DNA from 3 places in the Nocardia rhizosphaerae genome. Region 3 is predicted to be linked to each of the others. Evidence: riboswitches for the same ligand, from Rfam matches in the RefSeq annotation. Region 3 holds a riboswitch; each other region holds the start of a gene.
What was found. Region 3 has a riboswitch for cobalamin ahead of ACFOW8_RS20415 (methylenetetrahydrofolate reductase). Riboswitches for the same ligand answer to the same signal wherever they lie in the genome.
Positions count from the first base shown of each region.

Region 1: it holds a riboswitch for cobalamin, as region 3 does, so the genes downstream of both, metE (5-methyltetrahydropteroyltriglutamate--homocysteine S-methyltransferase) here and ACFOW8_RS20415 (methylenetetrahydrofolate reductase) in region 3, are expected to answer to the same signal.
Region 2: it holds a riboswitch for cobalamin, as region 3 does, so the genes downstream of both, ACFOW8_RS25145 (ABC transporter substrate-binding protein) here and ACFOW8_RS20415 (methylenetetrahydrofolate reductase) in region 3, are expected to answer to the same signal.

Region 1 covers NZ_JBHSBA010000007.1:332,497-342,992, reverse strand. Annotated here, with positions in the region: gene rsmD (16S rRNA (guanine(966)-N(2))-methyltransferase RsmD) at 1-164, opposite strand, end outside; gene ACFOW8_RS16350 (pyruvate carboxylase) at 161-3,559, opposite strand; cobalamin riboswitch at 3,811-4,008, shown strand; gene metE (5-methyltetrahydropteroyltriglutamate--homocysteine S-methyltransferase) at 4,140-6,410, shown strand; gene ACFOW8_RS16340 (short-chain fatty acyl-CoA regulator family protein) at 6,567-7,991, shown strand; gene recG (ATP-dependent DNA helicase RecG) at 8,030-10,294, opposite strand; gene ACFOW8_RS16330 (DAK2 domain-containing protein) at 10,295-10,496, opposite strand, start outside.
Region 2 covers NZ_JBHSBA010000015.1:638,699-649,194, forward strand. Annotated here, with positions in the region: gene ACFOW8_RS25130 (MFS transporter) at 1-498, shown strand, start outside; gene ACFOW8_RS25135 (3-hydroxybutyrate dehydrogenase) at 495-1,241, shown strand; gene ACFOW8_RS25140 (acetoacetate--CoA ligase) at 1,238-3,217, shown strand; cobalamin riboswitch at 3,223-3,416, shown strand; gene ACFOW8_RS25145 (ABC transporter substrate-binding protein) at 3,446-4,483, shown strand; gene ACFOW8_RS25150 (FecCD family ABC transporter permease) at 4,480-5,478, shown strand; gene ACFOW8_RS25155 (FecCD family ABC transporter permease) at 5,475-6,539, shown strand; gene ACFOW8_RS25160 (ABC transporter ATP-binding protein) at 6,536-7,324, shown strand; gene ACFOW8_RS25165 (hypothetical protein) at 7,321-7,944, shown strand; gene ACFOW8_RS25170 (hypothetical protein) at 8,165-8,503, shown strand; gene ACFOW8_RS25175 (sulfotransferase family protein) at 8,773-9,906, opposite strand; gene ACFOW8_RS25180 (SDR family oxidoreductase) at 9,918-10,496, opposite strand, start outside.
Region 3 covers NZ_JBHSBA010000014.1:41,637-52,132, forward strand. Annotated here, with positions in the region: gene ACFOW8_RS20375 (response regulator transcription factor) at 1-363, opposite strand, end outside; gene ACFOW8_RS20380 (TerD family protein) at 426-1,007, opposite strand; gene ACFOW8_RS20385 (SulP family inorganic anion transporter) at 1,137-2,843, shown strand; gene ACFOW8_RS20390 (MFS transporter) at 2,955-4,322, shown strand; gene ACFOW8_RS20395 (medium chain dehydrogenase/reductase family protein) at 4,436-5,458, opposite strand; gene ACFOW8_RS20400 (TetR/AcrR family transcriptional regulator) at 5,530-6,102, opposite strand; gene ACFOW8_RS20405 (TerD family protein) at 6,165-6,713, opposite strand; gene ACFOW8_RS20410 (glycoside hydrolase family 76 protein) at 6,773-7,978, opposite strand; cobalamin riboswitch at 8,144-8,312, shown strand; gene ACFOW8_RS20415 (methylenetetrahydrofolate reductase) at 8,346-9,335, shown strand; gene ACFOW8_RS20420 (short-chain fatty acyl-CoA regulator family protein) at 9,425-10,496, opposite strand, start outside.

The DNA.
Region 1 (10,496 bases), on a different contig from region 3:
CCTGAACCGGCGTACAGATCGGCGACGCGGGCGCCGTCGAGGTCGAGGCGGGCGTCGATGGCGCTGAAAAGGGCCTCGCGGACCCGGTCCGAGGTGGGCCGGGTCCCGGCGGGCGGCACCTTCAGCCGCCGCCCGCCCGCGGTGCCCGCGACGATGCGGGTCATTCCGACTCGCGCGCAGCCAGTTCCACCAGCAGATCGCCGCCTTCGACCTGCTGCACCTTGGCGGTCGCGATCCGGCCGACGATCCCGCCGCGCGGTGCGGTGATGGCGGCTTCCATCTTCATGGCTTCGATGGTGCCGATGGTGTCGCCCGCGTGGATCTCGTCGCCCTCGGACACCGCCAGGGTGACGACGCCGGCGAACGGTGCCGCGATGTGGCCGGGGTTGTTCTTGTCGGCCTTCTCCGCGGCGGGGACCTCGGAGGCGATGGAGCGGTCACGCACCGCGACCGGGCGCAGTTGCCCGTTCATGATGCACATGACCGTGCGCATCCCCTTCTCGTCGGGTTCGGAGATCGCTTCCAAACCGATGAGCAGGGTGACGCCCTTCTCCAGCTGCACCCGATGTTCCTCACCACGACGCAGGCCGTAGAAGAACTGGTTCTCCGACAACCCGGTCGTGTCACCGTACTTCTCGCGGTGCGCGGCGAACTCCGCGGTCGGGCCGGGGAACAACAGTCGGTTCAACGTGTCCCGACGCTCCAGGGAAGTGCCGTCGAGCCCGGCCTGATCCGCCGCCGTGAGCGGGGTCTCCGGCTTCGGCTCGCTCCGGCCGGCCAACGCCTTGCTGCGGAACGGTTCGGGCCAACCACCCGCCGGGGTGCCGAGCTCACCGCGCAGGAACCCGATCACCGAATCCGGGATGTCATATCGCCCCGGATCAGTAGCGAACGCCTCGATATCGACCCCGCTACCCACCAGCGCCAAAGCCAGGTCACCGACCACCTTCGACGACGGAGTCACCTTGACCAGACGACCGAGCAGCCGGTCGGCGGCCGCATACTTGGCCTCGACCTCCTCGAACCGGTCACCCAGCCCGAGCGCGATGGCCTGCTGACGCAGGTTCGACAGCTGGCCACCCGGAATCTCGTGGGTGTAGACCCGTCCGGTCGGGGCAGGCAACCCGGACTCGAACGGCGCATACACCTTTCGCAGGGCTTCCCAGTACGGCTCGAGGTCGCATACGTTCTGCAGGTTCAGGCCGGTGTCGTGTTCGGTGTGCGCGGCCGCGGCCACGATCGCCGACAACGCCGGCTGCGACGTCGTACCCGCCATCGCCGCCGACGCACCATCGACAGCATCGGCACCGGCCTGCCAGGCGGCGAGGTAGGTGGCGAGCTGACCGCCGGGGGTGTCGTGAGTGTGCACGTGCACCGGCAGGTCGAAGTTCGACCGCAACGCGGTCACCAGCTTCACCGCCGCGGGAGCGCGCAACAGCCCGGCCATGTCCTTGATCGCCAGCACATGCGCGCCGGCGTCGACGATCTGCTCGGCCAGCTTCAGGTAGTAGTCCAGGGTGTAGAGCTGCTCGTCCGGATTACACAAGTCACCGGTGTAGGACAGCGCGACCTCGGCGACCGCGGTCCCGGTCTCACGCACTGCGGCGATCGCCGGGCGCATCTGGTCGACGTTGTTGAGCGCGTCGAAGATCCGGAAAATGTCGATCCCGGTATCGGTGGCCTCCTGCACGAACGCCCGCGTGACCTGCTCCGGATACGGGGTGTAGCCGACGGTGTTGCGGCCACGCAACAACATCTGCAGACAAATGTTCGGCACCGCCTCGCGCAGCGCTGCCAGCCGTTCCCACGGGTCCTCGTGCAGGAACCGCAGCGCCACGTCATAGGTCGCCCCGCCCCAGGCCTCGATCGACAACAGCTCCGGGGTCAACCGGGCCACATGCCCGGCCACACCCAGCAAACCATTCGTCCGCACCCGCGTCGCCAGCAACGACTGGTGCGCATCGCGGAAGGTCGTATCGGTGACACCCAGCGCCTTCTGCTCACGCAAGGCACGCGCGAAACCCTCGGGCCCCAACGCCAGCAACCGCTGCCGCGACCCCGCCGGCGGCGGCACCGACAGATCGATCGCGGGCAGCTTGTCGTAGGGGTAGACGGTGGTCGGGCGGTCACCATGCGGCTTGTTCACCGTCACATCGGCCAGATAGCTCAGGATCTTGGTGCCGCGGTCGGCCGATCCGCGCGAGGTGAGCAGTTCGGGGCGCTCGTCGATGAACGAAGTGGTGACCCGGCCCGCCTGGAAGTCGGGGTCGTCGAGCACCGCGAGCAGGAACGGGATATTGGTCGTCACGCCACGGATGCGGAACTCGGCCAGCGCACGCCGGGCGCGCGCCGCCGCGGCGGGCAGGTCCCGCCCCCGGCAGGTGAGCTTGACCAGCATCGAGTCGAAGTAAGCGCCGATCTCCGCGCCCAGGTTGGCGCCGCCGTCGAGTCGGATACCGGCACCACCCGGCGTGCGATACGCCGTGATCCGGCCGGTATCGGGCCGGAAGCCGTTGGCCGGATCCTCGGTCGTGATCCGGCACTGCAGTGCCGCACCACGAATCGCCACCGTGTCCTGGCTCAGCCCGAGTTCGGCCAGGGTCTCGCCCGCCGCGATCCGCAACTGCGACTGCACCAGATCCACATCGGTGATCTCCTCGGTCACCGTATGTTCCACCTGGATACGTGGGTTCATCTCGATGAACACGTGATTGCCGCGCTCATCCAGCAAGAACTCCACCGTGCCCGCGTTGATGTACCCGATCTGCCGAGCGAAAGCCACCGCGTCCGCACAAATCCGTTCCCGCAGTGCGGGATCCAGATTCGGGGCGGGCGCCAGCTCGATCACCTTCTGATGCCGCCGCTGCAACGAACAATCCCGCTCGAACAGGTGCATCACGTTGCCGTGCTGATCAGCCAGGATCTGCACCTCGATATGCCGCGGATTCACCACCGCCTGCTCGAGGAACACCGTCGGATCACCGAACGCCGACTCCGCCTCCCGCGACGCCGCCTCGATCGACTCACGAAGCTGCTCGGGCGCGGCCACCCGCCGCATCCCACGGCCACCGCCACCGGCCACCGCCTTGACGAAGATCGGGTACTCGAACTCCCGCGACGCGGCCAGCAACGCATCGATATCGGCACTCGGTTCACTCGACCTCAGCACCGGCAGCCCGGCTGCCTTGGCAGCAGCGATCGCCGTGGCCTTGTTACCCGCCATCTCCAACACCGAGGCCGACGGACCGATGAAGGTGATGCCCTCCCGCTCACACGCGGCAGCCAGATCGGGATTCTCCGACAGGAACCCGTAACCGGGGTAGATGGCGTCGGCACCAGCACTCTTGGCGGCCTCGACTATGGCCTCGATCGACAGGTACGCCCGGACCGGGTGCCCCTCCTCGCCGATCTGATAGGACTCGGCCGCCTTCAACCGGTGCACGGAGTTGCGGTCCTCGTGCGGAAACACCGCGACCGTTCCGATGCCTAGCTCGTATGCCGCGCGGAAAGCGCGAATGGCGATCTCACCACGATTGGCGACCAAGACTTTCGAGAACATTGGAACACGGTACCCGGCGTTAGATCGGGCGGTGAACACGCAGGTCGCTTCGCCACAATCTTCACCTCGGACGCCGCGGACCTGCGATGTCGTGTTCATCGAACCGTCACATCAGGCCACCGTCCGCGCAGGTCGCGGCCGTGGGCCGAGCAGGAGTGTGGCGACGGTCGCACGGGAGGCCGTATGCTGGACGGCGCAGCTGGTTCGCCTGCGCGGTGGAAGAGTCGGAGCCCCGACCTCCCGCGCCGGCGTCGAAACCCGAGCGTGGAGGCCTCCGCGCCGGGTGAAGAGGGAACCCGGTGGGAATCCGGGACTGTCCCGCAGCGGTATGCAGGAACGACCGCCGTCATCAGCACTGGGCCCGATGCCCGGGAAGCGACGGCCAGTAGGTCGGTCGATCACGACCGGTGCCCGCGAGTCCGAAGACCTGCCGACTGTGCCGGATACGCCGTATCCGGCGGCCACCGCCTCGTGGATCGGGCGCGCGACCACCCAGTGCGACCTGTCGTGTCCCGACAGGTCTACCGAGTGTCGCCCGCGTCCGGAAAAGGGTGAGGGTCTCCCCGCACGACACTGGAGAATCTCCGTGACTGTTTCGCACTCCCCGTTCACCGCAACGGTCCTCGGTCTACCCCGGATCGGCCCGAACCGGGAACTCAAGCGCGCTACCGAGTCCTACTGGGCGGGCCGGGTCGACGCCGCGCAGCTGCACCACGTCGCCCGCGACCTGCGCCTCGCCCAGCTCGCCGACCTGCGCGACGCCGGACTCGACTCGGTTCCCGTCGGCACGTTCTCCTACTACGACCAGATGCTCGACACGGCGGTGCTGTTCGGCGCGCTGCCGCCGCGGGTCGCCGGGATCGCCGACCCGCTGGACCGCTACTTCGCGGCCGCGCGCGGCACCGACACCGTCGCCCCGCTCGAGATGACGAAGTGGTTCGACACCAACTACCACTACCTGGTCCCCGAGCTCGACGCGGCCACCGAGTTCGGCCTGCACCCCGAGAAGCTGCTGGCGGAGCTGGCCGAGGCGATCGAACTGGGCGTGCCTGCCCGTCCGGTCGTGATCGGTCCGCTCACTTTCCTGAAGCTGGCCAAGTCCGCGGGCGGCGCGGCGCTGCACCGGCTGCCCGAACTGCTCCCGCTGTACCTGGACCTGCTGGCCCAGCTGGCGAACGCCGGTGCGCAGTGGGTGCAGATCGATGAGCCGGTGCTGGTCACCGACCTCACCGAAGCAGAGATCGACCGGGTCCGCGACACCTACACGGCCCTGTCGGCCGCACAGGACCGGCCCGCGATCCTGGTCGCCTCCTACTTCGGGCACACCGATGCCGCGCTGGCGGCGCTGGCCGACACCGCGATCGAGGGTGTGGCCCTCGACTTCACCGCGGGCACCGACGTCGCGGCGGTGGCCGCCGTGCCCGCGCTGTCGCGCAAGCTGCTGGTCGCCGGTGTGGTCGACGGCCGCAATATCTGGCGCACCGATCTCGACACCGCGCTCGGCACCCTCGGCAGCTTGCTCGGCAGCGCGGGCTCGGTGGCGGTGAGCAGCTCGTGCTCGCTGCTGCACGTGCCCTACTCGCTGACCCCGGAGACCGGGCTGGACGAGCGGCTGCGCTCCTGGCTGGCCTTCGGCGCCGAGAAGGTCGCCGAGATCCGGGTACTCGCGACCGCGCTCACCGACGGCACCGACGCCGCCGCCGCCGAACTGACCGCGGCCCGCGCCGCGGCCGAATCCCGCCGCGACGATCCGCGGCTGCACAACCCGCGGGTCCGCGCCCGCCTCGCCGAGCTGGACGACACGTCGCTGACCCGCCTACCCGCCGACCAACGACGCGCTATGCAGCGCGAACACCTCGACCTGCCGGTGCTGCCGACCACCACCATCGGCTCCTACCCGCAGACCTCGGCCATCCGGCTGGCCCGCGCCGCACTGCGCAAGGGCGAGATCGACGAGGCCGAGTACGTGCGCCGGATGCGCGCCGAGATCGCCGACGTGATCGCGCTGCAGGAGAAGCTCGGCCTGGATGTGCTGGTGCACGGCGAGCCCGAACGCAACGACATGGTGCAGTACTTCGCCGAACTCCTCGACGGTTTCGCCGCCACCGAGAACGGCTGGGTGCAGTCCTACGGCACCCGTTGCGTGCGCCCACCGATCCTGTTCGGTGACGTCTCCCGCCCCGAACCGATGACGCTGTCGTGGATCGGCTACGCCCAGTCGCTGACCACCAAGCCGGTCAAGGGCATGCTCACCGGACCGGTCACCATCCTGGCCTGGTCGTTCGTGCGCGACGATCAGCCGCTCGGCGACTCGGCCCGCCAGGTCGCCCTCGCCATCAGGGACGAGACGGTCGACCTGGAGGCCCAGGGCACCAGGGTGATCCAGGTCGACGAGCCTGCGCTGCGCGAGCTGCTGCCGCTGCGCGCCGCCGAGCAGCCCGCCTACCTGCGGTGGTCGGTCGATTCGTTCCGCCTCGCCACCGCGGGGGTCGCCGACACCACCCAGGTGCACACCCATCTGTGCTACTCGGAATTCGGCGAGGTGATCTCCGCGATCGCCGGGCTGGACGCCGATGTCACCTCGATCGAGGCGGCCCGCTCGCACATGGAGGTGCTCGACGACCTGAACGCGGCCGGTTTCGCACTCGGCGTCGGCCCTGGCGTGTACGACATCCACTCCCCGCGTGTCCCGTCGGTGGCGGAGATCACCACCGCACTGTCGGCGGCGCTGAAGGCGGTTCCGGCCGAACGGCTCTGGGTGAACCCCGACTGCGGCCTCAAGACCCGCGGACCGGTGGAGGTCGAGGCCTCGCTGCGCAATCTGGTCACCGCGGCCGCCGCGCTGCGATGAGCTGAACCCCGGCCCCGGGCGGACGGACCGCTCGGGGCCGCTTCGCACGTTACGCACGGGTAGTCGCAGCGAGAAACCCTTGCAGGACTGGACTTCTGCCCACTCATTCCACGGTTCGAGCGAACATTGCGAACGCGGAGCGTTAGGATCTGCCTCGTGCGCAAGATGTACGCGGGGGCCCGGCTGCGACGGCTGCGGGAAGAACGCCGGATGACCCAGGCCGCGCTGGCCAAATCGCTCGACCTTTCCCCCAGCTATCTCAACCAGCTGGAGCGCGACCAACGCCCGCTCACCATTCCCGTTCTGCTGAAACTGAATTCGACCTTCGACCTGGACGTCCAGTTCTTCGCCGCCGACTCCGACGCCCGGCTGGTCTCGGACCTGCACGAAGTCCTTGTCGAGGCCGCGGGCGGCGGCGACACCGCCCCGATCACCGAGGTCGAGGAGCTCGCGACCCGGCTGCCCGAGGTGGCACGGATCGTGATCGCCATGCACCGGCGGCTGCGCGCGGCCACCGATCAGCTCGATCTGCTGTCGTCGCGGGTGGACACCTCGGCGGGCGAGCCGGGAACCCCGATGCCCTACGAGGACGTGCGTGACTTCTTCTACGACCACCGCAATCACATCGCCACTCTCGACCACGCCGCCGAGCAGCTGTTCGAGGAATCGGGTCTGAGCATCGGCTCCCTGGACCGGCAGCTGGCCAGGATCGCCGAGGAACGCGCCGGGGTCACCGTGCTGGTGCGCGGCGACGGCGCCGACCCCGCCATCCCGAAACGGCACTACGACCCCGACACCCGCACCCTCACCCTGGCCCGGCGGTTGCGGCCCGGCCAGCGCGCCTTCCAGATCGCGGGAACGCTCGGCCTGCTGCTCTACGGGACCGAGATCGACACCGTACTGGCCGAATCCAGGGTGCCCACCGGGGAATCGCGGGCGCTTGCCAGGGTCGGCCTCGCCAACTACTTCGCGGGCGCGCTGGTCCTGCCGTACGGGCGGTTCCTGCGCTCGGCCGAGGAACTGCGCTACGACGTCGACCTGCTCGCGCTGCGTTTCGAGGTCGGTTTCGAGACCGTCTGCCATCGGCTGAGCACCCTGCAACGGCAGGGTCAGCGGGGCGTGCCGTTCTTTCTCGTCCGCACCGACCGGGCGGGCAATATCTCGAAACGCCAGTCCGCCACCGCGTTCCACTTCTCCCGGGTCGGCGGCAGCTGCCCGCTGTGGGTGACTCACGAAGCATTCGCCCATCCCGGCCGCACGCTCACCCAGATCGCCGAGATGCCCGACGGGCGCCGCTACCTGTGGATCGCCCGCACCACCCCGGCTACGCCACAGGGATTCGGGACGGCGGCGAAGAACTTCGTCATCGGCCTCGGCTGCGATATCGAATACGCCGACCGGCTGGTGTACTCCCAGGGCGTGCAGCTCGACGACCCGCAGGTGGCGGTGCCGATCGGAGCCGGATGCAAGGTGTGTGAGCGCGCCGCGTGCCCACAGCGGGCCTTCCCGCAGATCGGACGGCCGCTCACCATCGCCGAACACACCAGCACCGACCTGCCGTATCCGCGCCTGCCGCGCTGACACCCCGCGACAGCGGTCGCGGCTCGTGACGTTCGGCGTCAGGACTTGGCGAGGTACTCGATGCGTTCGCCGTCGACCGCGGCCCGCATCATGCCGGCCAGCCCCGGATGCCGCATCAATCCGGGATCCTCGTCGACCACCCGGCGCGCCAGCTCCTGCGCGGCGGTGATCACCTCGAGGTCGTCGAGCAGCGAAAGCAGCCGCAGCGATTTCGCGGTGCCCGACTGGGCGGCGCCGAGCACATCGCCCTCCCGGCGCTGCCGCAGGTCCAGCACCGACAGCTCGAATCCGTCGGTGGTCGCCGCGACCGCCTCCAATCGGGCCATCGCCGTCCCACCGGGGGCGGCGTCGGTGATCAGCAGACACAACCCGGCGTGCTCGCCACGCCCGATCCGGCCGCGCAGCTGATGCAGCTGGCTCACGCCGAACCGGTCGGCGTCGACGATCACCATGACCGTCGCGTTCGGCACGTCGACACCGACCTCGACGACCGTGGTGCACACCAGCACGTCGATGGCGCCGTCGTTGAACTGGCGCATCACGTGGTCCTTCTCGTCGGACGGCAGCCGCCCGTGCAACAGCCCCACCCGCACGCCGGCCAGCGGTCCAGTGCTCAGCGTCTCGTACAGCTCGACCGCGGCCGCGGTGCTCGGCGCCTCCTTCTCCGCTGCCGCCTTCTTGCCCTTGGCCGGTGGCGCGTCGGGATCCTCGCCGATCCGCGAACACACCACGTACGCCTGCCTGCCCTGGCCGACCTCCTCGATGATGCGTTCCCAAGCCCGGTCCACCCAGCCCGGATGCAGCTTGCGCGCGACCACCCGCGACACGATCGGCGAGCGGCCACGAGGCAGCTGGGTGAGCGTGGAGGTCTCCAGATCGCCGAGGGTCGTCATGGCGATGGTGCGCGGGATCGGCGTCGCCGTCATCACCAGCAGGTGCGGGCTGATGCCGTCTTTCGCCTTCGCTCGCAACGCATCTCGCTGCTCGACACCGAACCGGTGCTGTTCGTCGACGATCACCAGGCCGAGGTCGAAGAACTCGACCGCGTCCTGGATGAGTGCGTGGGTACCGATGACGATGCCCGCCTCACCGGTCACCGCGTCCAGCAGCGCCGCCTTCTTACCCGCCGCCGACATCGACCCGGTGAGCAGCACCACCTTGGTCGACCGCTCGGCCGCGCCGAGCTCCCCCGCCGTCCCGAGATCACCGAGCATGCCCCGCAGCGACCGATAGTGCTGGGCGGCGAGGACTTCGGTCGGCGCGAGCAGCGCGCATTGCCGTCCGGCATCGACCACCTGCAGCATGGCGTGCAGCGCCACGATGGTCTTTCCCGATCCCACCTCGCCCTGCAGCAGGCGGTGCATCGGGCGGGTGCGCGACAGGTCGGCGGCGATCTCGTCGATCACCTGCCGCTGCCCCTCGGTGAGTTCGAACGGCAACCGGTCGTCGAAGGCGTCCGCGATACCGCCCGCGCTCGGCGGGCAGGCCGGTGCGGTCCGGCCCTCCACCTCGTGTCGCCGTTCGGCCAGCACCAGCTGCAGCGCCAGCGCCTCGTCGAAACGCAGCCGGTCCCTCGCCTTCTCGATATCGATCCGGTGTTCGGGCAGGTGGATCAGGCGCAGCGCGTCGGAGACCGGTACCAGCTGCCGTTCGGCACGCAGGTCGGCGGGCAACGGGTCGTCGATCGGGTCGAGCTGGTCGAGGACCTGGCGGATGCAGGCCAGCAGATCCCAGCTCTGCACCTTGGCCGTGGCCGGGTAGACCGGAACGAACTCCCGTTCGAAGAACGACGCGTCGACGCCGCCCGCGCCTTTCGCGCTCTGCGCCAGTCCCCGCAGCGCGCCGCTGCCACGCACCGCGGTGAGCTCCTCCACACCGGCCTCGGGCGTGTCGGGCAGGATCAGATAGTCGGGGTGCGAGAGGTTCCAGCGATCCGGGCGCCACCAGTGCACGGTGCCCGACATCATCGCCCGCGCACCCTCTTTCACCAGGTATCGCACCTTGTCGCCATGGAAGAAGGTGGCCTCGACGGGGCGGGCGGCACCGGTGTCGAGCTGCACCTTCAGCAGGTTGCCGCGGCGGTTCTTCATCGGGCGCAGTTCGGTCTTGGTGATCCGGCCGATGACGGTGATGTGCGCGCTCTCCTCCGGTTCCTCCTCGGTGAGCGGCTGCCCCTGGGTGGCGTAGCGCACCGGGTAGTGACGCAGCAGGTCCTCGACCGTCGTCATGTCGAACGCCTCGGTCAACCGGTCGGCGGCCTTCACGCCGAGCACGTGATCGAGCCGGTCCTGCAATGTCGCCATCTACTCGACCCCTATCTGCACCAGATCCGCTTGCTGCCCACCGGAATACACCACCACCTCGACACCGGGGAAACCGGCTGTCACGTGCTCGGCGAGGATCGCGCCGAGTTCCGGTCCCGCGGCGGCGCCCATCAGCAGGGTCACCAGTTCCCCACCGAGACCGAGCATCCGGTCCAGCAGGATGCGGCCCGCGCCGACCACG
Region 2 (10,496 bases), on a different contig from region 3:
CTGCTCGCCGCGCACGCGGTGCACATGCTGGTCATCCCGGTGGCGGGGTGGCTCGGTGACCGGTTCGGTCGCCGCCCGGTGTATCTGGCCGGGGCGCTGGCGGCGGCGAGCTGGGGCTTCTTCGCCTTCCCGCTGATGGACACCGCCAACAGCGTGCTGATCATGGCGGCCATCATCGTCGGCCTGGTGTTCCACGGCCTGATGTATGCCGGGCAGCCCGCGATCATGGCGGAGATGTTCCCGACCAGGATGCGCTATTCCGGGGTGTCGCTCGGGTACCAGGTCACCTCGATCGTGGCGGGGTCGCTGGCGCCGATCATCGCGGTCAAGCTGCTCGACACCTACGGGTCCTCGGTCCCGATCGCGGGATACCTGGCGGCCGCGGCCGCGGTCACCGTGGTGGCGGTGCTGTGCACCAGGGAAACCAAGGGCATCGACCTGGAATCGGTCGACGCCGCCGATGCCGCGGGGCCCGCTGCCGAGGCGGTGCGCGCATGACGGACCTGACCGGACGCAGCGCGCTGGTCACCGGCGCGGCGGGTGGCATCGGCGCGGCCTGCGCGCGCGAACTGGCCGCGCGCGGGGCACAGGTGATCGTCGCCGATATCGACGAGATCGGCGCGAAGACCGTCGCCACCGAGATCGGCGGCACCGCATGGACGGTGGATCTGCTCGACGTGGACGCGCTCGCCGAGCTGACCCTGTCGGTGGACATCCTGGTGAACAACGCCGGGGTGCAGACGGTCAGCCCGATCCAGGAATTCGACCCGGAACAGTTCCGGCGCATGCAGACCCTCATGGTGGAGGCGCCGTTCCTGCTGATCAGGGCCGCCCTGCCGCACATGTACGCGGAGGGATTCGGGCGCATCGTGAATATCTCCTCGGTGCACGGGCTGCGCGCCTCCCCGTACAAGGTGGCCTATGTGACCGCCAAGCACGCCATGGAGGGGCTGTCGAAGGTGACCGCGCTCGAGGGCGGACCGCACGGCGTCACCAGCAACTGCGTCAATCCCGGCTATGTGCGCACCCCGCTCGTCGACCGCCAGATCGCCGATCAGGCCGCCGCGCACGGCATTCCGGAACAGGAAGTGCTCGAGCGAGTGCTGCTCACCGACAGCGTGATCAAACGGCTCATCGAGCCGTCGGAGGTGGCCGCGCTGGTCGGCTGGCTGGTCGCCGACCAGGCGAGCATGGTCACCGGCACCTCGTATGTGATGGACGGAGGGTGGAGCGCCCGATGACCGGGACGACCACGGCACCGCAGTGGGTGCCGACCGACGCCGATATCGCACGGGCGCGGATCACCGATTTCGCCCGGTTCGTCACCGCGCGGCACCACATCGCGCTGCCGGACTACCGCGCGCTGTGGGCTTGGTCGGTCGGCGACGTCGCCGCCTTCTGGACGGCGGTCTGGGACTACTTCGAGCTGGGGGAGCGGCCGCCGGTCGCGCTCGCCTCCGCGGAAATGCCAGGAGCGCAATGGTTCCCGGGGGCCCGGCTGAACTACGTGGACAGGGTGCTCGAGCAGGCGAGGACGGATCGGCCCGCGATCGTGTCGGTGGACGAGGGCGGCACCGTCACCGAGCTGTCCTGGGCCGAAATGCTGGGCCGGGCCGCCGGATTCGCGCACACCCTGCGTGAACTCGGGGTTCGGCCGGGTGATCGGGTGGTCGGCTACCTGCCGAACATCCCCGAGGCCGTGATCGCTTTCCTGGCGACCGCGAGCCTCGGGGCTGTCTGGAGCGCGTGCGGGCCGGACTACACCGCCGCGGCCGCGCTGGATCGGCTCGGTCAGCTCGACCCGGTCGTGCTGGTCGCCGCCGACGGCTACCGCTACGGCGGCAAGAACCATCACCGTGGCGCGGAGATCGCCGAGTTGCGCGCCGCGCTGCCGAGCCTGCGCGCCACGGTGCTGGTCTCGCGGCTCGACGACGACGTCGACGGCACGCTCGACTGGGCTGCCGCCAGCGCACCTGTCGACGCGCCCTTCGTCCCGGAGCAGGTCGCCTTCGACCACCCGCTCTGGGTGCTGTACTCCTCCGGCACCACCGGTCGTCCCAAGGGAATCGTGCACGGTCACGGCGGCGTCGTGCTCGAACACCTGAAAGCGCTTGCCCTGCAGTCCGATATCGGCGCCGACGACACGTTCTTCTGGTACACGAGCCCGAGCTGGATGATGTGGAACTTCCAGCTGGCCGGACTGCTGGTCGGCGCCACCATCGTCTGCTATCCGGGCAGCCCGTCCGCGCCTGCGCCGGACGCGCTGTGGGAGCTGGCGGCTCGCCTCGGCGTGACGGTCCTCGGCACCAGCCCCGGCTATGTTCAGGCCTGCGCGAAGGCCGGTCTCGTGCCCGCCCGCGATCACGACCTGTCCGCCCTGCGCCTGATCGGCGTCACCGGGTCGGCGTTCCCGGCGTCGTCGTCGCTGTGGTTGCGCGACCAGGTCGGCGCGCACATTCCGGTCGCCTCGATCAGCGGCGGCACCGATGTGGTGTCGGCTTTCGCCGGTGGCGCGCCCACCGTCGCGGTCCGGCCGGGCGAGCTGTCCGCACCGTATCTCGGGGTGGCGCTGGCGGCCTGGGACGAACACGGCACGACGGTGCACGGTGCGGTGGGCGAGCTGGTGGTCACCGCGCCGATGCCGTCGATGCCGGTCGGGTTCTGGGACGACCGGGACGGATCGCGGTACCGCGCGGCGTATTTCGCGGACTACCCCGGTGTCTGGCGGCACGGCGACTGGATCACCGTCACCGAGCACGGCGGCATCGTCGTGCACGGCCGCTCCGACTCCACCCTGAACCGGCACGGCATCCGGATGGGCAGCGCCGACATCTACCAGGCCGTCGACGACCTCCCCGAGCTGGCGGACACCCTGGTGATCGGCGCCGAACAACCCGACGGCGGCTATTGGATGCCATTGTTCGTCGTCCTCGCGCCCGACACCGTTCTCACCGACGAGCTACGCGCGCGCATCGGCACCGTGATCCGCACCCGCACCTCCCCGCGGCACGTGCCGGACGAGATCATCGCGGCACCGGGTGTCCCGCGCACCCGCACCGGCAAGAAGCTCGAGGTCCCGGTCAAGAAGGTGCTCCAGGGTGCCGACCCAGAGGACGTCGTTGATCCCGGTGCCGTCGACGATCCGGCCCTGCTGCAGTGGTATGCCCGCTTCGCCCGGAAAGCGAGGGTGGGGGAGACCGACCGACCGGGATGGTGAGCTTGGTACAGTCCCCGAGCCGTGGTGTTCGGGAAACCGGTGGAAAACCGGTGCGGCCCTCGCCACTGTGATCGGGAGCGGCGGATCGATCCGGTCGACGACTGTCGACCGGAGCCACTGGGGCAACCAGCCCTGGGAAGGTGGATCCGCCGCGCACACTCCCGTCAGCCAGGAGACCGGCCACGGCCATGCAGTAACCGTTCCACGAGGACCTGGAAGGCCGATACCGTGACCCCGTCTGTTTTCGCGCGCCTACGTACCGGCGCGCTGATCGCCTGCGCGATCGTTGTCGCCGGTTGCGGTGTGCAACCCGGCCCCGAAGCGGGCGGCGCGAACGCCGTCTCCCGCGTGAACTGCGGGATCGACATCGCCGTTCCCGAACCGCCACAACGCATCTACGCCGCGTATCAACCCTCGATCGAGATCGCGCACGCTCTCGGCGTCAGTGGCCGGCTGGTCGGGACGGCCTTCCTCGACGCCGCCGTACTGCCCGAATACCAGGACGCGCAGGCGAAAGCGGACTACGTCGAGAAGCTGCCGAGCCGCGACGAACTGCTCGCCGCGAACCCGGACTTCGTGCTGTCTGGCTACAACGGGGTGTTCGCCGAGGCCGCGCAGCAGAGTGTCGGCACCCGCGCCGACCTGCACGACCTCGGCGTGCGGACCTGGATCCTGAGTCCGCTGTGCCCGAGCGCCGACGGCCTCGCCGACGAGGCCATCGACCCGAAGACCGTGCGATTCGAGAACGTCTACGCCGACCTGCGAGATCTCGGTGCGCTCTGGGGTGCCTCGGCACGGGCCGACGCGGTGATCGCCGAGCTGCGCTCGCGGATCGACGCGGTGCGGGCGAAGGTCGGCGACGCGCCGCGGCCCAGGGTGGCGGTCATCACCCCGAAGGACGACGGCACCTACACCGCGGCGGGCGGCATCGACTTCATCACCCAGATCATCGAGGCCGCCGGCGGAGAGAACGCTTTCGCCGATCTCACCGCGCGCCGCAATGTGCAGATCGGTGCCGAGGAGCTCATCGCTCGCGATCCCGACATCATCCTCACCAGCCAGTGCTGCAAGGCCACCTACACCAGGGCCGACGCACAACCGCAGGTCGACCGGATCGTCGGCAACCCGGCCTTCGCCGACCTGACCGCCGTCAAGGCGGGCGCGGTGCACCCGTACCTGTTCGCGGACCGCGCGGCGGGCGTGCGGATCGCGCACGCGACCGAACTGGTCGCCGAGCTGATCCACCCCGAGCTGTTCGGGCGGTGACCGGCGCCGTCCGCGGAACCGGTCTGCTCGTCGCCGGTGCCGCGCTGGCGCTGGCCTGCGCGGCCTCGATCCTGGTCGGCGCGCACGCCATGTCCGCCGACCAGGCGATCGCGGCGTTCACCGACTTCACCGGCTCCGACACCGACCGCATCGTGCGCTACATCCGGCTGCCGCGCACGGTCGCCGGTGTGCTCGCCGGCCTCGCTTTCGCGCTGGCCGGTGCGGTCATGCAGGGGCTCACCCGCAACCCGCTGGCCGGTCCCGGCCTGCTCGGGATCAACGCGGGCGCCTCGCTGGCCATCGTGCTCGCCATGGGCGGGCTGAGCGTGGCGACCCCGACCGGATACGTGTGGTTCGCCTTCCTCGGCGCCGCCGTGGCCGCGGTCTTCGTCTACACGCTCGGCTCGCTGGGGTTCGGTGGCGCGACACCGGTGAAACTGGCGCTGGCCGGGGCCGCGTTCGCGGCACTGTGCGGGGCGATCACCACCGCCATCACCCTGCTGGACCGGACCAAGTTCGAGAACTTCCGGTTCTGGGTGGTCGGTTCACTGACCCGCGCCGATATCGAATCCGTCTGGGGCATCACGCCGTTCATCGCGGTCGGCGCGGTAGTGGCGGTGATGGTGGCACGGCCGCTGAACGCCATCGCCATGGGCGACGATCTCGCCCGCACCCTCGGCACCCGCCTGGTCGCGGTGCGTGCCCTCGGCGCGACCAGTGTCGTGCTGCTGGCAGGCGCTGCGGTCGCCATCGCGGGCCCGGTCGCCTTCGTCGGCCTGGTGGTCCCACACATCGCGCGGTTCTTCGCCGGTCAGGACTACCGATTGGTGCTGGCGTGGTCGGCGCTGCTCGGCCCGACGCTGCTGCTGTTCGCCGACATCCTCGGCCGGATCGTCGCGCGGCCGGTGGAGATCCAGGTCGGCATCGTCACCGCGTTCGCCGGGGCACCGTTCTTCCTGTATCTGGTGCGCAACCGGAAGGTGGCCACACTGTGAGCGGTACCGAACCCGACGTCCTGCCCGCGGGCACGCTGCTGCTGCGCGGGCCACGCGGGGTGGTCTTCTTGGCGCAGCGGCGTTCGCTGCTGCTGACGGTGCTGATCACCGCGGCGGCGCTGGCGGTGGCCGCCTTCTCCCTCACCGTCGGCCACTACCCGCTGACCGTCGCCGACGTGCTGCGGGTCCTCGCGGGCGGGGGCACCTTGATCGAATATGCCGTGGTCGTCGACGACCGGCTGCCGCGTGCGCTCACCGGGCTCGGGGTCGGCGCGGCGTTCGCGCTGTCGGGGGCGATCCTGCAGCGGATTGCGACGAACCCACTGGTGAGCCCGGAGATCATCGGCATCAACGCGGGTGCGTCGCTCGGTGCGCTGGTGGTGAGCGTGGTCCTCGGCGGGGCCGGGGTTGCGCTGGTCGGCGGCGCGCTGACCGGCGCGTTCATGGCGATGACGCTGATCGTGCTGACGGCCACCAAGAACGGGCTCGACGGCTACCGGCTCGTGCTCGTCGGGATCGGCGTCACCGCCATTCTCACCTCGGCCATCTCGTATGTGCTCACGACCGCCAACGTCTACCAGGCGCATACGGCCGCCATGTGGCTCACCGGCAGCCTCGCCAACCGCAATTGGTCCCATGTCGGCTTCGCCGCCGTCGCGCTGGCCGTCGTGGTACCGCCGCTGCTGGTGCTCGCCCGATCGCTGCCGCTGCTGGAACTGGGGGACGAACTCGCGACCTCGCTGTCCGGGCGGCGCGGTCCGCACCGCACCACGCTGATCGTGCTGGCCGCCGCGGCCGCCACGCTGGCCACCGCAGCGGCCGGACCGGTGGCGTTCGTCGCGCTGGTCGCACCGCAGATCGTGCGGCGCCTCCTCGCCGAACGCGGGGCCGGGCTCGCCCCGGCGGCCGCTACCGGCGCCCTGCTGGTGGTGTGCGCCGATCTGGCCGCGCGCAGGCTGTTCCCGGCGGAACTGCCGGTCGGTGTGGTGACCGCGCTGCTCGGCGCCCCCGTCCTCGTCTATCTCCTCGCTCGCGCAACCAGAATCGGACACGCTGGATGACCGCACACCTCACCACCGACGCCCTCACCCTCGGCTACGGCGACACCGCGATCGTCACCGCCGCCACCGTCGACTTCCCGCCGAACGCGATCACGGTGATCGTCGGTCGCAACGGCTGCGGCAAGTCGACTCTGCTGCGCGGGCTGGCCAGGCTGATCCCGCCCAGCGCGGGCGCGGTGCTGCTCGACGGCGCCGATCTCGCGCCACAGCCCGCCCGGACGGTGGCGCGTAGGCTCGGCATGCTGCCCCAGCAGCCCGTCGCGCCCGACGGCATCACCGTCGGCGAACTCGTCGGCCGTGGCAGGCACCCGCATCAACGCTGGTTCCGGCAGTGGTCGGCCGCCGACGAGACCGCGGTCCGCGCCGCGCTGACCGCCACCGACACCCTCGAGCTGATCGATCACACCCTCGATCAGCTCTCCGGTGGCCAGAAGCAGCGGGTATGGCTGGCGCTGGCTATCGCCCAGGAACCGGAGGTGATGCTGCTCGACGAGCCGACCACCTTCCTCGACCTCGCCCACCAGCTCGACATCCTCGACGTGCTGCGGAACCTGCTGCCGCGCACCATCATCGCGGTGCTGCACGATCTGAACCTGGCCGCCCGCTACGCCGACCACCTGGTCGCCATGAAGGACGGCAGGGTGGTCGCCCAGGGGCCGCCCAGCGAGATCGTGCGCCCCGATCTGGTCGCCGAGGTGTTCGGCGTGACCTGCACGGTGATCGATGACCCGATGACGGGCACCCCGCTCGTCGTCCCCGCCGGACGTGCGGTGCGCACCGCATGACCCGCCGCCACATCCTCGTCGCCCGCCCCACCCCGTCGGGTGTCGACGTGTCGGCCGTCGAGGTACTCGCCCGCGCCTGCGGTGTCGGCTACGCCCTGCTCGACCAGGGCGAACCGACCATCCACGACGTCCTCGACACCGCCGCGGACGACGCCGTGCCGGTCACCCTGATCCCATTGGCCGTCCCCCGCGACCGCTACCTGGAAACCTGGATCGCCCGGGCCGTCGCCAACTGGCGCGAGACCCGCGGCGCCGACCTCGATGTCCGCGTCACCGAAGGACTCGACACCGCACCCGGATTCACCGCGTCGATCCGCGCCCGAATGCGCGAGGACGGCACCCCCGTCACCGCGAGCCCGCGCGCCTTCCGCAGCCCCGCCTGGTCGGTCATCCCCGACCACACCGCACACATCCTGGTCTGCCGCGGCCCCCGCTGCACCGTCTACGGCGCCGCCGACCTCCACCGCACCCTCCGCAAAGACCACCCCGATGCTCTGATCACCGCCACCGGCTGCCTGAACCCCTGCAATCTCGGCCCGCTGTACATCACCTATCCCGATGGTGAGTGGCATACCAACGCGCTGCCCTCGGGCTGTACGGCATCGGCCCGAGCGACCTGATCCGATGGATTCCCGTCACGACCTGATCACCTCGATCTCGCCCTGATCGCTGACGATCTCCACCTGTCTGCCGACGCCCCGCGCGGTGTCGAGCCGGGTGGAGTTCTCCATAGCACCAGATCGGGCTGGGGAGCGTCAGAGAGGATGCAGGCGAGTTCTCTGATAGCACAGTCACTTCGGGCCTCGGGGTCCATTTCTGAAACGGGAGGGCGGAGCGGCGATGACGGAATCCAACGAGACCCAGGCAACTCTGACCGGTGCGGCACCCGCCCTGATCCGTGCCCTGCGGCAGGCGGCGGAATCGGCTGAGCGCAACGGCCGGGCATGGTTCGGTGTCGAGGACGTGCTTGCGGTGTTGCTCGATGAGCGCAAGTCGGCGCTGGCTCACTACGCCACCGAGCGTGGGGTAGTGAACGAGCTCGATGCGGTCAGGGAGCTGGCGCGCTCGATGGTGCCGGGCACTGCCGGTGGCACCAGCACCCCGAGCGCACCGGTCGGGGTGCAGTTCAGCGTCACCGGCCCGGACGCGGCCGAGTTGGAGGCGAGCATCCGCGCCTGAACAGCGGCAGCGTGGTACCTGCGGGCCTCGCGCATGCTGCGCCTGGAGCGCGTTTCGGCGTTCACGATGCAGGGACGAACCCAGTCGTGCCAGGCGCGACCGACCTGACATCGTGTCCAGGTGGCCGTACTGCTGGGTGACTACAGGGCCGAATCTGCGGAGCCTGCCGACCACGCTGAGCGTTCACTTCCGCGGACAACGGTCACTTTCGAGACCATCCGACGATTATGTGAACACTCAGCGTGGGTGCACGCCCGAGTTGGCCGGGCTCAGCCGGCGAAGCGTTCGGCGACCTGTTCGGCGGTGAGGCCGTAGTCGGCGAGGGAGTAGTGGTGGGTGGGTTTGCGGGCGCCGGTGCGGCTTTCGGTGTCGAGGACGGTGATGGCGGCGCGGGCCGCGTCGGTGAACTCGAGGTCGAGGTGGGCGTAGATCCGTTCGACGACGGCGAGGGGGTTCGCGCGCAGGTCGTCGAAGTCGACGTCGAGGAAGGTGGCTTCGGGGTGGCGGGCGCGGGCGGCGGTGAATTCGGACAGGCCGCGGGCCCACAGGTCGAGCTGGGTGCGGCCGATGGTCTCGCCGGTGAAGACCGTGGACCAGCCGCGGGTGGCGTGCTCGTTGAGGCTGCACACCGACGGGATGATGGTGGCCGGGTCGCGGTGGGTCTGGATGACGACCGCGTCGGGGTATACCGCGAGTAGGGCGTCCAGGCAGAACAGGTGGCTGGGGTTCTTCAGGACCCAGCGCCGGCTGTCGTTCATGCCGATCAGCTGAAGATTGCGCCGGTGCCGCGCGTAGGCGGGCGTCCAGTCCTGCGCAGCGAGCCAGCGCGCGTAGCTCGGCACATAGGCCAGGCATTCGTAGGAGTGCGATGTGCCCGACTGCCGTAGCAGCTGCCAGCATTCCTCCACATCGGCGGCGCTCATGTAGTGCAGTCCCATGAACTCCGGGTTCTGCACCTGGTGCTGCCGCAGGCCGGCGTCGATCTGCTGGAACGCCGGATTGTCCGCCCACTGCTCGCGTGGTGGTCGCGGCTGGGGGAAGTCGGTCAACCACATCTCCAACCCCTGATTGCCGGGGTCGGCGGCGAGCAGCCGGTGTAGCGCGGTGGTGCCGGTGCGCGGCAGGCCGGTGACGAAAATCGGCCGGGTAAGCGGGGTTTCGGTGTATCCGGGATGCGCCTTCCACGCCGCCTCGCTGAGTGCGCGGGCCACCAGGGTGCCGCGCAGGAAGAACCGCGACATCTTCGAGCCGAGCTCGGTGAGCCCGGCCTCCTCCCGATAGGAGTCGAGCAGGACCCGCAGGCCCTCGGTGTAGTCGTCGGCGCCGAAATCGGTGAGGCCGGTGAGTTTGGTGGCGGAGGCGTGCAGGTCGGCGACGGTGCCGACATCGGTGCGCACGGTCATCAGGGAAGCTCCTAGTTGTGGTATTCGCCGCAGTTGACGTCGAGGGTCTGGCCGGTGATCGCGCTCGCCCAGTCGGAGGCGAGAAACACCACGGCGCGGGCGATCTCGTCCGGTTCGGGAAGCCGCTTCAGATCCGACTTCGATGCGGTCTGCTCGTAGACCTGCTCGACGGTGATCCCGTATTTGCCCGCGATCTCGCCGAAGTACCACTTCAGCTGATCGGTCCAGATGTAGCCGGGCAGCACACTGTTGACCCGCACACCCTTGCCGCCGAGTTCGGTCGCGAGGGTCTGGGACATGGCCAGCAGTGCCGCCTTGGTGAGCTTGTAGCTGCCGTAGCGCGGCTCGGAATGGCGCACCACCATCGAATTGATCATCACCACAGCGCCTTCGGACTCGGCCAGCGCGGGCGTGAAGGCCTGCGTCATCCGTAATCCGCCCAGCACCGTCATGTCCAGGCTCGACCGGATGTGCTCGAAATCGGTGCGGTCGAGCGGCTTCATCGACGGCACCGCGAACGCGTTGTTCACCAGCGCGTCGACCCGCCCGAACGCCTCCAGCGTCTGCGCCACCAGGTTCTCGACGGCGGC
Region 3 (10,496 bases):
GGTGCGGCGCCGCAGCGCGCGGATGCGCGCGGTGAGCTCCTTCACCTCGAACGGCTTGGTGACGAAGTCGTCGGCACCGGCCTCCAGCGCGGCGACCACGTCGTGGGTGTCGTCGCGCGCGCTGACCACGATGATCGGCACGTCGTGATCGCGCCGCACCTCCCTGATGCAGGTGAAGCCGTCCATGCCGTCGAGCATGAGATCGACGATCATCACATCGGGCACGCCGAAGTCGCGCACCTTGTCCAGCGCGACTTCGGCGCGTTCGGCCTCGTCGACGACGTAGCCTTCGTCTTCCATCGCCAGCCGCAGCGATGCCCTGACCCTGGTGTCGTCCTCGACGATCAACAACTGTGCGCTCATCACATACCCTTCGCTATCGGTTACTACCGTAGCCGGGTGCGTGGTGCGGCCTCCGGCGCTGGCTACGCGATGGCGAATCGCAGCAGCGCCTGGCGGTCGCCCTGCTTGATCTTGCCCTTGCGGTCGAGTACCTCGAGCTGCCAGACCTGGCCGTTGCGGAAGGCGCGGGCGATCGCGTTGGCGTTCTCGGCGCCGAGCAGGGAGGGCCAGATGTCGGCGACCGGCTGGCTGTCGGCACCGGTGGCGTCGTAGATCTTGAACGAGACGTTGTTGGCCTTCTCGAACGAGGAGCCCTTCTTGAACGCCGCGGCGACGAACACGATCGCATCGATGCCGGACGGAATCTGGGCGAAGGTGACGTGCACGGTCTCGTCGTCGCCCGCGGCAGCGCCGGTCTGTTCGTCGCCGGTGTGCAGCACCGCGCCGTTGCCGAGCGGATCGAGGGAGTCGAGTCCGGCGAAGCGGACCGGTTCACCGCCCTGCATCAGCACGGCGATCAGGTCGAGGTCGACGCCGCGCTTGCGCCGCGCCATGCCGAGCAGCCCGCCGCTGGAACCGGCCGACGGATCCCAGCTCACCCCCACGCTCATCTTGGTGATGCCGGCGAGGTCGGCCGCGCCGTCTTCCTTCTTCAGCGTAATCACGAACCCAGGCTACGGACTCGCGGGCCGGGCTGCAGCACAACGGATTTCGCCTGGTCGGCGCGGTACGGCCGACGCGCCGACGGGCGCGGGCTGTCGGATCCCGGCGGGAAAGCGCACAATGATCGGACTGTGTTGGAGCGAGCACTGCCGGGTCTGCGGCAGTTCCGGGGCTATCGGCGCGCGTGGCTGCGTCCGGACGTGGTCGCGGGTGTCACGGTGGCCGCGTATCTGATTCCCCAGGTCATGGCGTACGCGACGGTGGCGGGCCTGCCTCCGGTCGTCGGGTTGTGGGCGACCGTCGCGCCCCTGGCGGTCTATGTGCTGATCGCCACCTCGCGGCAGCTCTCGGTCGGTCCGGAATCGACCACCGCGCTGCTCACCGCGGTGACGCTGGCTCCGCTGGCCGCCGGAGACCCGACCCGCTACGCCACGCTGGCCGCCCTGCTCGCCCTGCTGGTCGGGGCGCTGTGCCTGCTCGCGTCGGTGGCCCGGCTCGGGGTGCTCGCCGATCTGCTGTCGCGACCGGTGCTGATCGGGTATCTGGCCGGGACCGCGGGGCTGATGATCATCAGCCAGCTCAGCCGGGTCACCGGGGTGCCGGTCGACGGGGAGTCGGTGACCGCCACGCTGCGGTCGTTCGTGGCGAACCTGGGCCAGTGGCATCCGGCGACCGCGTTGCTGTCGGCCGCCGTCCTCGCCATGCTGCTGATCCTGGCCAGGTGGGCGCCGCGCGCGCCGGGCCCACTGCTCGCGGTGCTCGCCGCCACGATCGCGGTGGCACTGCTGTCGTTGCAGCGCTTCGGGATCGAGGTGATCGGACAGGTGCCCGCCGGGTTGCCGGTGCCGAGCGTACCGAGCATCGCGCTCGCGGACGTGGCGATGCTGCTGCTGCCCGCGGTGGGCATCGCGGTTGTCGGGTTCTCCGACAACGCGCTGACCGCCCGCGCTTTCGCGGTGCGGCACGGACAGCAGGTCCAGGTCAACACCGAGCTCGCCGGTCTCGGCGCGACCAATGTGGCGACCGCGCTGACGCACGGCTTCCCGGTGAGCTGTAGCAGCAGCCGCACCACCATCGCCGATCTGATGGGGGCGCGCAGCCAGCTCTACTCGGTGGTCGCCCTGGTCTCGGTGCTGATCGTGCTGTTCGGCGCGACCGGTGTGCTCGCCCAGTTCCCCGCCGCCGCCCTCGGCGCGCTGGTCGTGTACGCCGCGTTGCGGCTGATCGATGTGCGTGAGTTGCGGCGGATCGCCCGGTTCCGGCGCAGCGAACTGCTTCTCGCCCTGGTGACCGCGGGGGCGGTGCTGATCTTCGGCGTGCTCTACGGCGTGCTGGTCGCCGTGGCCCTCTCGGTGTTCGATCTGCTGCGCCGGATCGCGCGCGGCCACGACGCCATCCTCGGGTTCGTCCCCGATGTCGCGGGCATGCACGATGTGGACGACTACCCAGAGGCGAAACCCCTTCCCGGACTTGTGGTCTACCGCTACGACGCACCGCTGTTCTTCGCCAATGCCGAGGACTTCCGCAAGCGCGCGCTCGCCGCGGTGGACTGGTCGGCCGAGCGCAGCGGGTCGCCGGTGCGCTGGTTCGTGCTCAATGTCGAGGCCAATGTGGAGGTCGACCTCACCGCGCTCGACGCCGTCGAACAGGTGCGGGCCGAATTGGCCTCGCGCGGTGTGGTCTTCGCGATGGCGCGGGTCAAACACGATCTGCGCGACGATCTGGACGCGTTCGGCATGACCGAACGCATCGGCGCCGATCACCTCTTCCCGACCCTGCCGACCGCGGTCGAGGCGTTCCGCGCGGCCACCGGCTCCGGCTCACCCGGCACCCCGTAGCGGCCTCCCACGTACCCCCTATTCGGGGGTGCAGGGAATGTGACGTGGATTACTACCGTGTTCGCATCCGGCGCGCTGAGGCGCCGGGCCTTGCGAGAGAGTGAGAACACGGTGACGACCCTGAAAGACACCACGCCACCGCCGGAGCCCCCCGCCGTCCCCGACGTTTCCCCCGCCGTACTGCGGCGGGTGGCGGCCGCCAGCTCCATCGGAACGACCATCGAGTTCTACGACTTCTTCATCTACGGCACGGCCGCCGCGCTGGTGTTCCCGAAGGTGTTCTTCCCCGCCGCCGACCCGGCGACGGCCACCCTTGCCTCGTTCGCGACCTTCGCGGTCGCCTTCTTCGCCCGGCCGGTCGGTGCGATCCTGTTCGGGCACTTCGGTGATCGGATCGGACGCAAGCGGACGCTGGTGTGGACACTGCTCATCATGGGCTTCGCCACCGTGGCCATCGGGCTGCTGCCCGGGTACAGCACCGGCGTGTTCGGCATCATGCCCGGCGGTATCGGCATCTGGGCGCCCGTGCTCCTGGTCGCCATGCGCTTCCTGCAGGGATTCGCGGTCGGCGGCGAATGGGCCGGGGCGACGCTGCTCACCGCGGAGTACGCGCCGGCGGGCAAGCGCGGGCTGTACGCCATGTTCCCCCAGCTCGGTCCCGCCTTCGCCTTTTTCCTGTCCAGCGCCACCTTCCTGATCGCGAGCCGTACGCTCGGCACCGCGAGCGACGCCTTTCTCGACTACGGCTGGCGGATTCCGTTCCTGCTGTCGTGCGTGCTGGTCGGGGTGGGGCTGTGGGTGCGGTTGGCGGTCGCCGAAACGCCGGTGTTCCGTGATCGGGTGCGCGAGAGTGCCGTGCCCGCCACCCGCGCGCTGCCCTTCCTGGACGCGGTGCGCGCCCAGCCGAGGGAGATCCTGATCGCGGCGGGCGCGCTGACCAGTCTGTTCTCGCTCTTCTACACGGGGACGGCCTTCCTCACCAGCTACGGTGTCGGCACCCTGAAACTGTCCCGTGACTACATCCTCGGCATGGGCATGGTGGCCGCCGTCGTCTTCGGTCTCGCCACCGCAGCCTCGGCGCTGTGGTCGGATCGGGTCGGCCGCCGCCGGGTCATCATGGTCTCCTGCGCGGCCGCGGTGCCGTGGAGCCTGGTCCTGTTCCCGATTCTCGACATCGGCGGCGCGCTCGCCTTCGCCGTCGGGCTGTTCGGTACCCTCGCGATCTTCGGCATCGCCTACGGTCCGGCGGGTGCGCTGCTACCGGAGATGTTCCAAGCCAGGTACCGCTACACCGGTGCCGGCATGGGCTACAACCTGGCAGGCATTCTCGGTGGCGCGCTGCCGCCGCTGATCGCCACCAAGCTGCTGGCCGGTCCCGGCTCGTTCTGGGTGGGTGCGCTGCTCGCGGGGCTGTCCGTGATCAGCGTGGTGTGCACCCGGCTGATCGTGGAGACCAAGGATCGCAGGATCGACGCCTGACCGGATCGGCCCCTCCCGTGCTCGCGGCGCGGCAGGGGCCGAGGTCGGCAGGCGATTCGTCACGTGCGGGACTGGTACCTAGGCGCGGCGGCGAGGTCACGGATCTCCTTGACTCAGGCGACGAGGACGACTTTGCCGAGAACGGTGCCCGACTCGGCGAGGGCCATCGCGTGCGCGGCGTCGGTCAGCGGGATGCGGGCGGCGACCTGGGCGCGCAGCTCGCCACGCGCGGCGAGTGCGAAGACTTCGCCGAGGTCGGCGGCGATGCGCGCGCGGAAGTGGGTGCGGTCGCGCTTGCCCGCCCACAGATTGAAGAAATGCGCACTGCGCGAGTTCGGCATGGCGTTCCACCACAGCAGCCGGGCCAGCAGCCTCAGTACCGGCAGCCGGGAATTGCCCGTGTTGTTCTTGGTCGCGGCGGTGCCGTAGGAGACCAGGGTGCCGTGTGGAGCGAGCAGCGCGAAGGAGTCGGCGATGCCTGGTCCGCCGATGTGGTCGAAGACCGCGTCGACGCCGTCGGGCGCCAGCGCGCGCACCCGCTCCGGCACGTCGTCGCGGTAGTCGACCCAGGTGGCACCGAGCGCGCGTACCGCGTCGGCATGGCGTGCCGACGCCGTCCCGATGACCTGAATTCCCTTGGCGCGCGCCAACTGCACCAGGGTGGAGCCGACACCACCATTGGCGCCGTGCACCAGCACGGTCTGCCCTGGCCGCACCCCGGCGGTGCGGAAGAGCATCTGCCAGGCCGTGATCCCGTTGACCACGAACGTCTCGGCCGCCGCGGCATCGAGTTCGGCGGGCACCGGGACCAGATCGGCCGCGTCGAGGACCGCGTGACTGGCCCAGCCGCCGATCTTGGTCAGCGCGGCGACCCTGGTGCCGATCAGCGCCGGATCGACCCCGGTGCCCACGGCCGAGACGGTGCCGACCAGGTCGTAGCCGGGCACGAAGGGGAAGGCGGGCTGGTCGTAGTACTTGCCGCGGCGCATCTGCTGCTCGGCGAACGAGACGCCGCTGGCCTCGACCTCGACGAGCGCCTGCCCGGCGCCGGGAGCGGGCAGTTCGCGGTGGGTGACGAGCAGGCCGTCGGGTTCCACCCGGCCGGGCAGGACGATTTCGGTGGCGGTGGTGGACATGATCTCTCCTAGTGTGTGACTGGTCAATCACTTTATTGGTCGAAAAAACGCCCCCGAGGGGGCACGCGTGGTCAGCGAAGTTTCGGATGGCGGATGCCGGCTGAGACGATCTGCGCCCAGGGGCTGGTATCGCCGTCGAGTCCGAGGGTGGTGATCAGGTGGCACAGCTGCCCGAACGCGATGAACCGCTGGACCAGCGCGTCCTCCGCGCCGGAACGCTGTTTGGCGAGTTCGGTCACCCTGGCCAGGCCTTCGCGCAGCGCCTGGCCGATTTCGGGGACATCGGCCACGGACTGGGCGTGGACCTGCAGCATGAGCAAGTTCTTGTCGCTGATCAGCTCCGCGTAGGCCCCGCCCATGTCGTAGAGGAGCTGCTCGGGGGTAGCCTCGGCGGCGGCCCTTGCCGCACCGGCCGACATGGCGGCGGTGATCTGGTCGAAGCAGCGCTCCAGCGCCGCGACGAACAGGGCGACCTTGCCGGGGAAGAGCTTGAACACGTACGCGGGAGAGATCTGCGCGGTCGCCGCCACGGTGGCGATCGGCGTGCCGTGGTAGCCGGTCCTGGCGAACTCGACGATCGCGGCGTCGACGACGGCGTCGCGCCGCAGGTCCGATCGGGAGAGAGTGACTCCGCTCTTGCTCACGTGAGTGACTGTACACTCACTCTTTCGGTGTGGTCAAAGAGTTCGCCTGCCGCGCGGTGTCGTCAACGGCCGAGTTGCCGCGCGATGAGCGGGACCGCGTCGGCGATGTGCTCGACCTGGATCGGCTCGACGATCGCGGTGTACTCCCAGCTGCCGCGCGGGCGGTGCAGCATGCCGATGACCAGGCCGGTGTGCTCGGCGGCGTCGGCGAGATCGAAGCGCACCAGCTCCACCCCGGTCACATTGTCCACGACCCGGCAGAACCCGTTCTCGATCTGCCCGAACCGATGGCCGGTATAGCAGCTGACCAGGAAGACCACTGCCGTGACCACCGGGTCGACCTTGGTCAGATCGACCACGATCATCTCGTTGTCGCCGTCCCCGTCTCCGGTGACACTGTCGCCGAGATGCCTGGTCGAACCGTCCCGTGAGGTCAGCTGTTCGTGGTAGGCCACATCGACGAAATCCGTTCCGGCGAACAGCAACGCGGCGGCATTGAGATCGATGTCGGAGTTCCCCCGCCGGAAGAACCCGCCGCGATCGGCCGGATCCCACCCGAGCCCCATCGTGACGTGGGCGAGTGGACGGGGCTGGAACGGTAAGCCGGTCATCCACGTAAAGATGCCGTAAACGCCACCCACTTGGCAACCGGCACGGGCCGTTTCGCGGTTCAGCGGTCCGCGGCGGTGAGCTGGTGGTCGGCTTCGAGGAGGATCCAGCTGCTGAGCTGGACCGAGAGGTCGCGGCTGAGGTTGGCCGAGCCCGCGGTGGCCGAGGAGGTGAGTTGGAGGAAGGTACCCGGCTGGTTCGGGGCGGTGACGGGACGTGCCCAGTCGGTGCCGAACAGGGGGAGGCCGTCGACCTCGGCGCGGTTGCGCCACGCCGCTTCGGCGGAGGTGTGGACGATCGTGGCGGCGGTCCTGTTACCGAGCACCAGTGCGGCTTCGGCGAGATAGCGGGCGAGAATTCCCATGAACAGCCCGGAGTCGTTCGTGTCGGCGGCGGCGATCACCCCGTCGGTGGTGAGCCGCTGCGCCACCGCCTCGATCAGGGCGCTCGCGCGCCGATGGTGCACCGGATCACCGGTGCGTACGGCCAATTCGGTGTTCAGCCCGATCGCCACGCCCTGGCAGTAGGTGTGGATGTCGCGCTGTACCCGCCCGTCCGGTTCGTGCACACCGTCGAGGATCAGCCCGGTGCCGGTGTCGTGCAGCCGCGTGTAGAGGAACTCGGCCAGCTGCGCGGCGCGCGGCACTCTGCCGAGCCGGGCCATCGCGATCCCGGTCGGGCCGACCGCGGGGGTGTTGTAGTAGCGGTCACCGCGCCGCCACGGCACCGCGCCGACCTCCGGGTTCCAGCCGTCGTCCAGCGCGGTCAGCAGTTCGTCGACGGCACCGTCGAACCGGACGCCGAGCAGCCGGTCGGCCCGGTCCAGCGCCAGCACCAGCCAGGCCATGTCGTCGTAGTAGCGGTTCGCCCAGCCGGTGACGTTGCGGGTCCTGATGCCATAGGCCAGCGCGGCCACCCTGGCCACCCGTTCGGGGGTGCTGTGGCGGTGCGCGGCGTCGATCGCGCAGTCGAGCAGGTGGGCCTGCCACCAGTAGCACCACCGCAGGAACGACTGGTCGGCCGGTGTCGCGGGCCAGACGAGCAGCCCGAGCCGCCACCCCGAATGCCCCCACAGTGTGCGCACATGCCGCGCCACAATGGCCCGCTCCGCCAGTTCCGCCCGCTCGGCACTCCCCGACGGTCCCGCCGCCGTGACCCGCGTGATCGGCCCGGCGGGCATGGGTTGCGCCAGCCCGGCCGCGGCGACGGCCGCACCCGCGGCGAACAACACGGTGCGCCGACTGACCCCGTCGACCCGGCGATCCATACCCGTATAACCCCTTTCCGAACGCCGAGAGTCCCGCGCGGGGATGGCCGCCGTCTGAATGGCGCCGGTGCGCCGTGGTGAACGTGTCGTATGCTGTCGGGGCAGCTGGTTCGCCGGTGGCCTGGATGTCGGGAGTCCCCGCTCGGCCCGGTGTCGACATCCCGCGCCTCCCATGTGGCGTTTCGGGGTGAAGAGGGAACCCGGTGGGAATCCGGGACTGTCCCGCAGCGGTGAGCAGGAACGAAAGCCGTCATTCGAGCACCGGACTGTGTCCGGGAAGCGACGGCCGGTAGGTCGACCCGCGGGGTCGGTGCCCGCGAGTCCGAAGACCTGCCGCTGTGCCGGGCACGGGGCTAGGAGAACAGCTATGACGAAGATCGGTTCGGGACGGCAGTACTGCGGTGAAACCGCCCGCGGCACCGGGCATTCGGTGGCGCGGAGCCTGCCCATCCATGCGGCCGCGAGCGGTCGCGTCCCGTTCTCGGTGGAGTTCAATCCGCCGCGTGACGGGGCGGGTGAGGCCAGGCTGTGGCGTGCGGTGCGCGAGTTCGAGCGGATGCATCCGGCGTTCGTGTCGATGACATACGGTGCCGGTGGTTCCACCAAGGACCGCACCGTGCGGATCACCGGTGAGCTGGCCACCGAGACCACGCTGCTGCCGGTCGCCCACCTCACTGCCGTCGGCCACAGTATCGACGAGTTGCGCGCGCTCGTCGGTTCCTACGCCGACGCGGGCATCCGGAACCTTCTCGTGTTGCGTGGTGATCCACCGGGTGATCCGCTGGGGGAGTGGACCAGGCATCCCGAGGGTGTGGAGTTCGCCGAGGAACTGGTGCGGATCGTGCGTGATCTGGGTGATTTCCATGTGGGGGTGGCGTCGTTCCCGCAGGGTCATCATCGTTCGCCGGATCTGGATCACGATACCCGGTTCCTGGCGGCGAAGTTGCGTGCGGGCGCGGAGTATTCGATTACGCAGATGTTCTTCGACGTGGAGCATTATCTGCGGTTGCGGGATCGGGTGGTGGCGTTGGATCCGGTGGAGGGTGCCAAGCCGATCATTCCGGAGTTGATGCCGATCACGTCGTTGCGGACGGTGGAGCGGGCCGAGGAGTTGTGTGGTCGGCCGTTGTCGCCGGTGGTGCTGGAACGGTTGCGGCGTGCGGCGGGCAGTGGCCCGGTGGAGGACAAGGCGGCGGTGCGTGCCGAGGGTATTCAGATCGCGACCGAGATGGCGCAGCGGTTGATCGATGAGGGTGCGCCGTGTCTGCATTTCATCACGCTGAATTTCGCGAAGGCGACCAGTGAGGTGTTGACCAACCTCGGTTACGGGGTGACCGCCGCACCACTCAGCGCATAGCCGCAGCTCGGAGCGGACACGTTGAAACGCTACCGCGTGGATCCGGCACGGGGACAACAGGAGTCGCCGTGCCGGCGAACCACAGCGGGTCAGCGTTCGCGTGGCAGGTAGTCGTCGTGGGCGTAGGGAGTGGTGGCCGAGCGATTGTCGTCGACGCGGATGCCACGGCCCAACTGCGGGAACGCGCGTTGGGCGCACTGGGGCCGCTCACACACCTTGCACCCCGACCCGATCGGCACCGCGGCCGACGCGTCGTGCAAGGGCAGCCCGGTCGAATACACCAACCGTTCGGCGTGCGCGATGTCGCAGCCGAGCCCGATCGCGAAATCGCGGGTGGGCGAGAGGAATCCGGGCGTGCTCTCGTCGGTGGTCCGCGCCAGCCACAAGTACTTGCGGCCGTCGGGCATCGCCGCGATCTGGGTCCTGATCCGGCCCGGTGTGGCGAACGCGTCGTGTACCACCCACAGTGGGCAACTGCCACCCACCCGGGAGAAGTGGAAAGCCGTGGCGGACTGCCGCTTCGAGATGTTGCCCGCGCGGTCGGTGCGGACGAAGAAGAACGGCACCCCGCGCCGCCCCGGACGCTGCAGCGTCGACAACCGGTGACAGACGGTTTCGAACCCCACCTCGAACGTGGAGGACAGCAGTTCGATGTCGTAACGGAACCGTTCCGCGGCATCCAGGAACCGCCCGTACGGCAGGATCAGCGCGCCGGCGAAGTAGTTCGCCAAGCCGATCCGCAGCAGGTCGCGTGATTCGGCGGGCAGGTCGGCCGCCGCGCTGATGGTGTCGATCGCGCGGTGCTGCGCGAGGAACGCCAGTTGGGTGGCGAGCTGAAATGCGCGCTGCCCGGCGGAGAGCCTGCGCGCCAGCACCAGATGCCGGGTTTCGGCGTTGTACACCCGTTTGGGTCCGGGATCGGCCGGATCGTCCGAGTGAATCGTGACGCTGATGCCGTAGCGCTCCCGCAGCAGCCGCGACAACTGCAGGTCGAGCCCGCCGATTCCGAGCCGGTTCTCGGTGAACATGGCCTCGGCCGCGGTATCGAGTTCGGGGATGTGGTTGCGCCGGTCGTAGAAGAAGTCCCGGACGTCCTCGTACGGGGTGAGCGCGCCGCCCGCCGGCGTCTCGATCCCCGCGGAGAACTGCTCGATCTGCTGG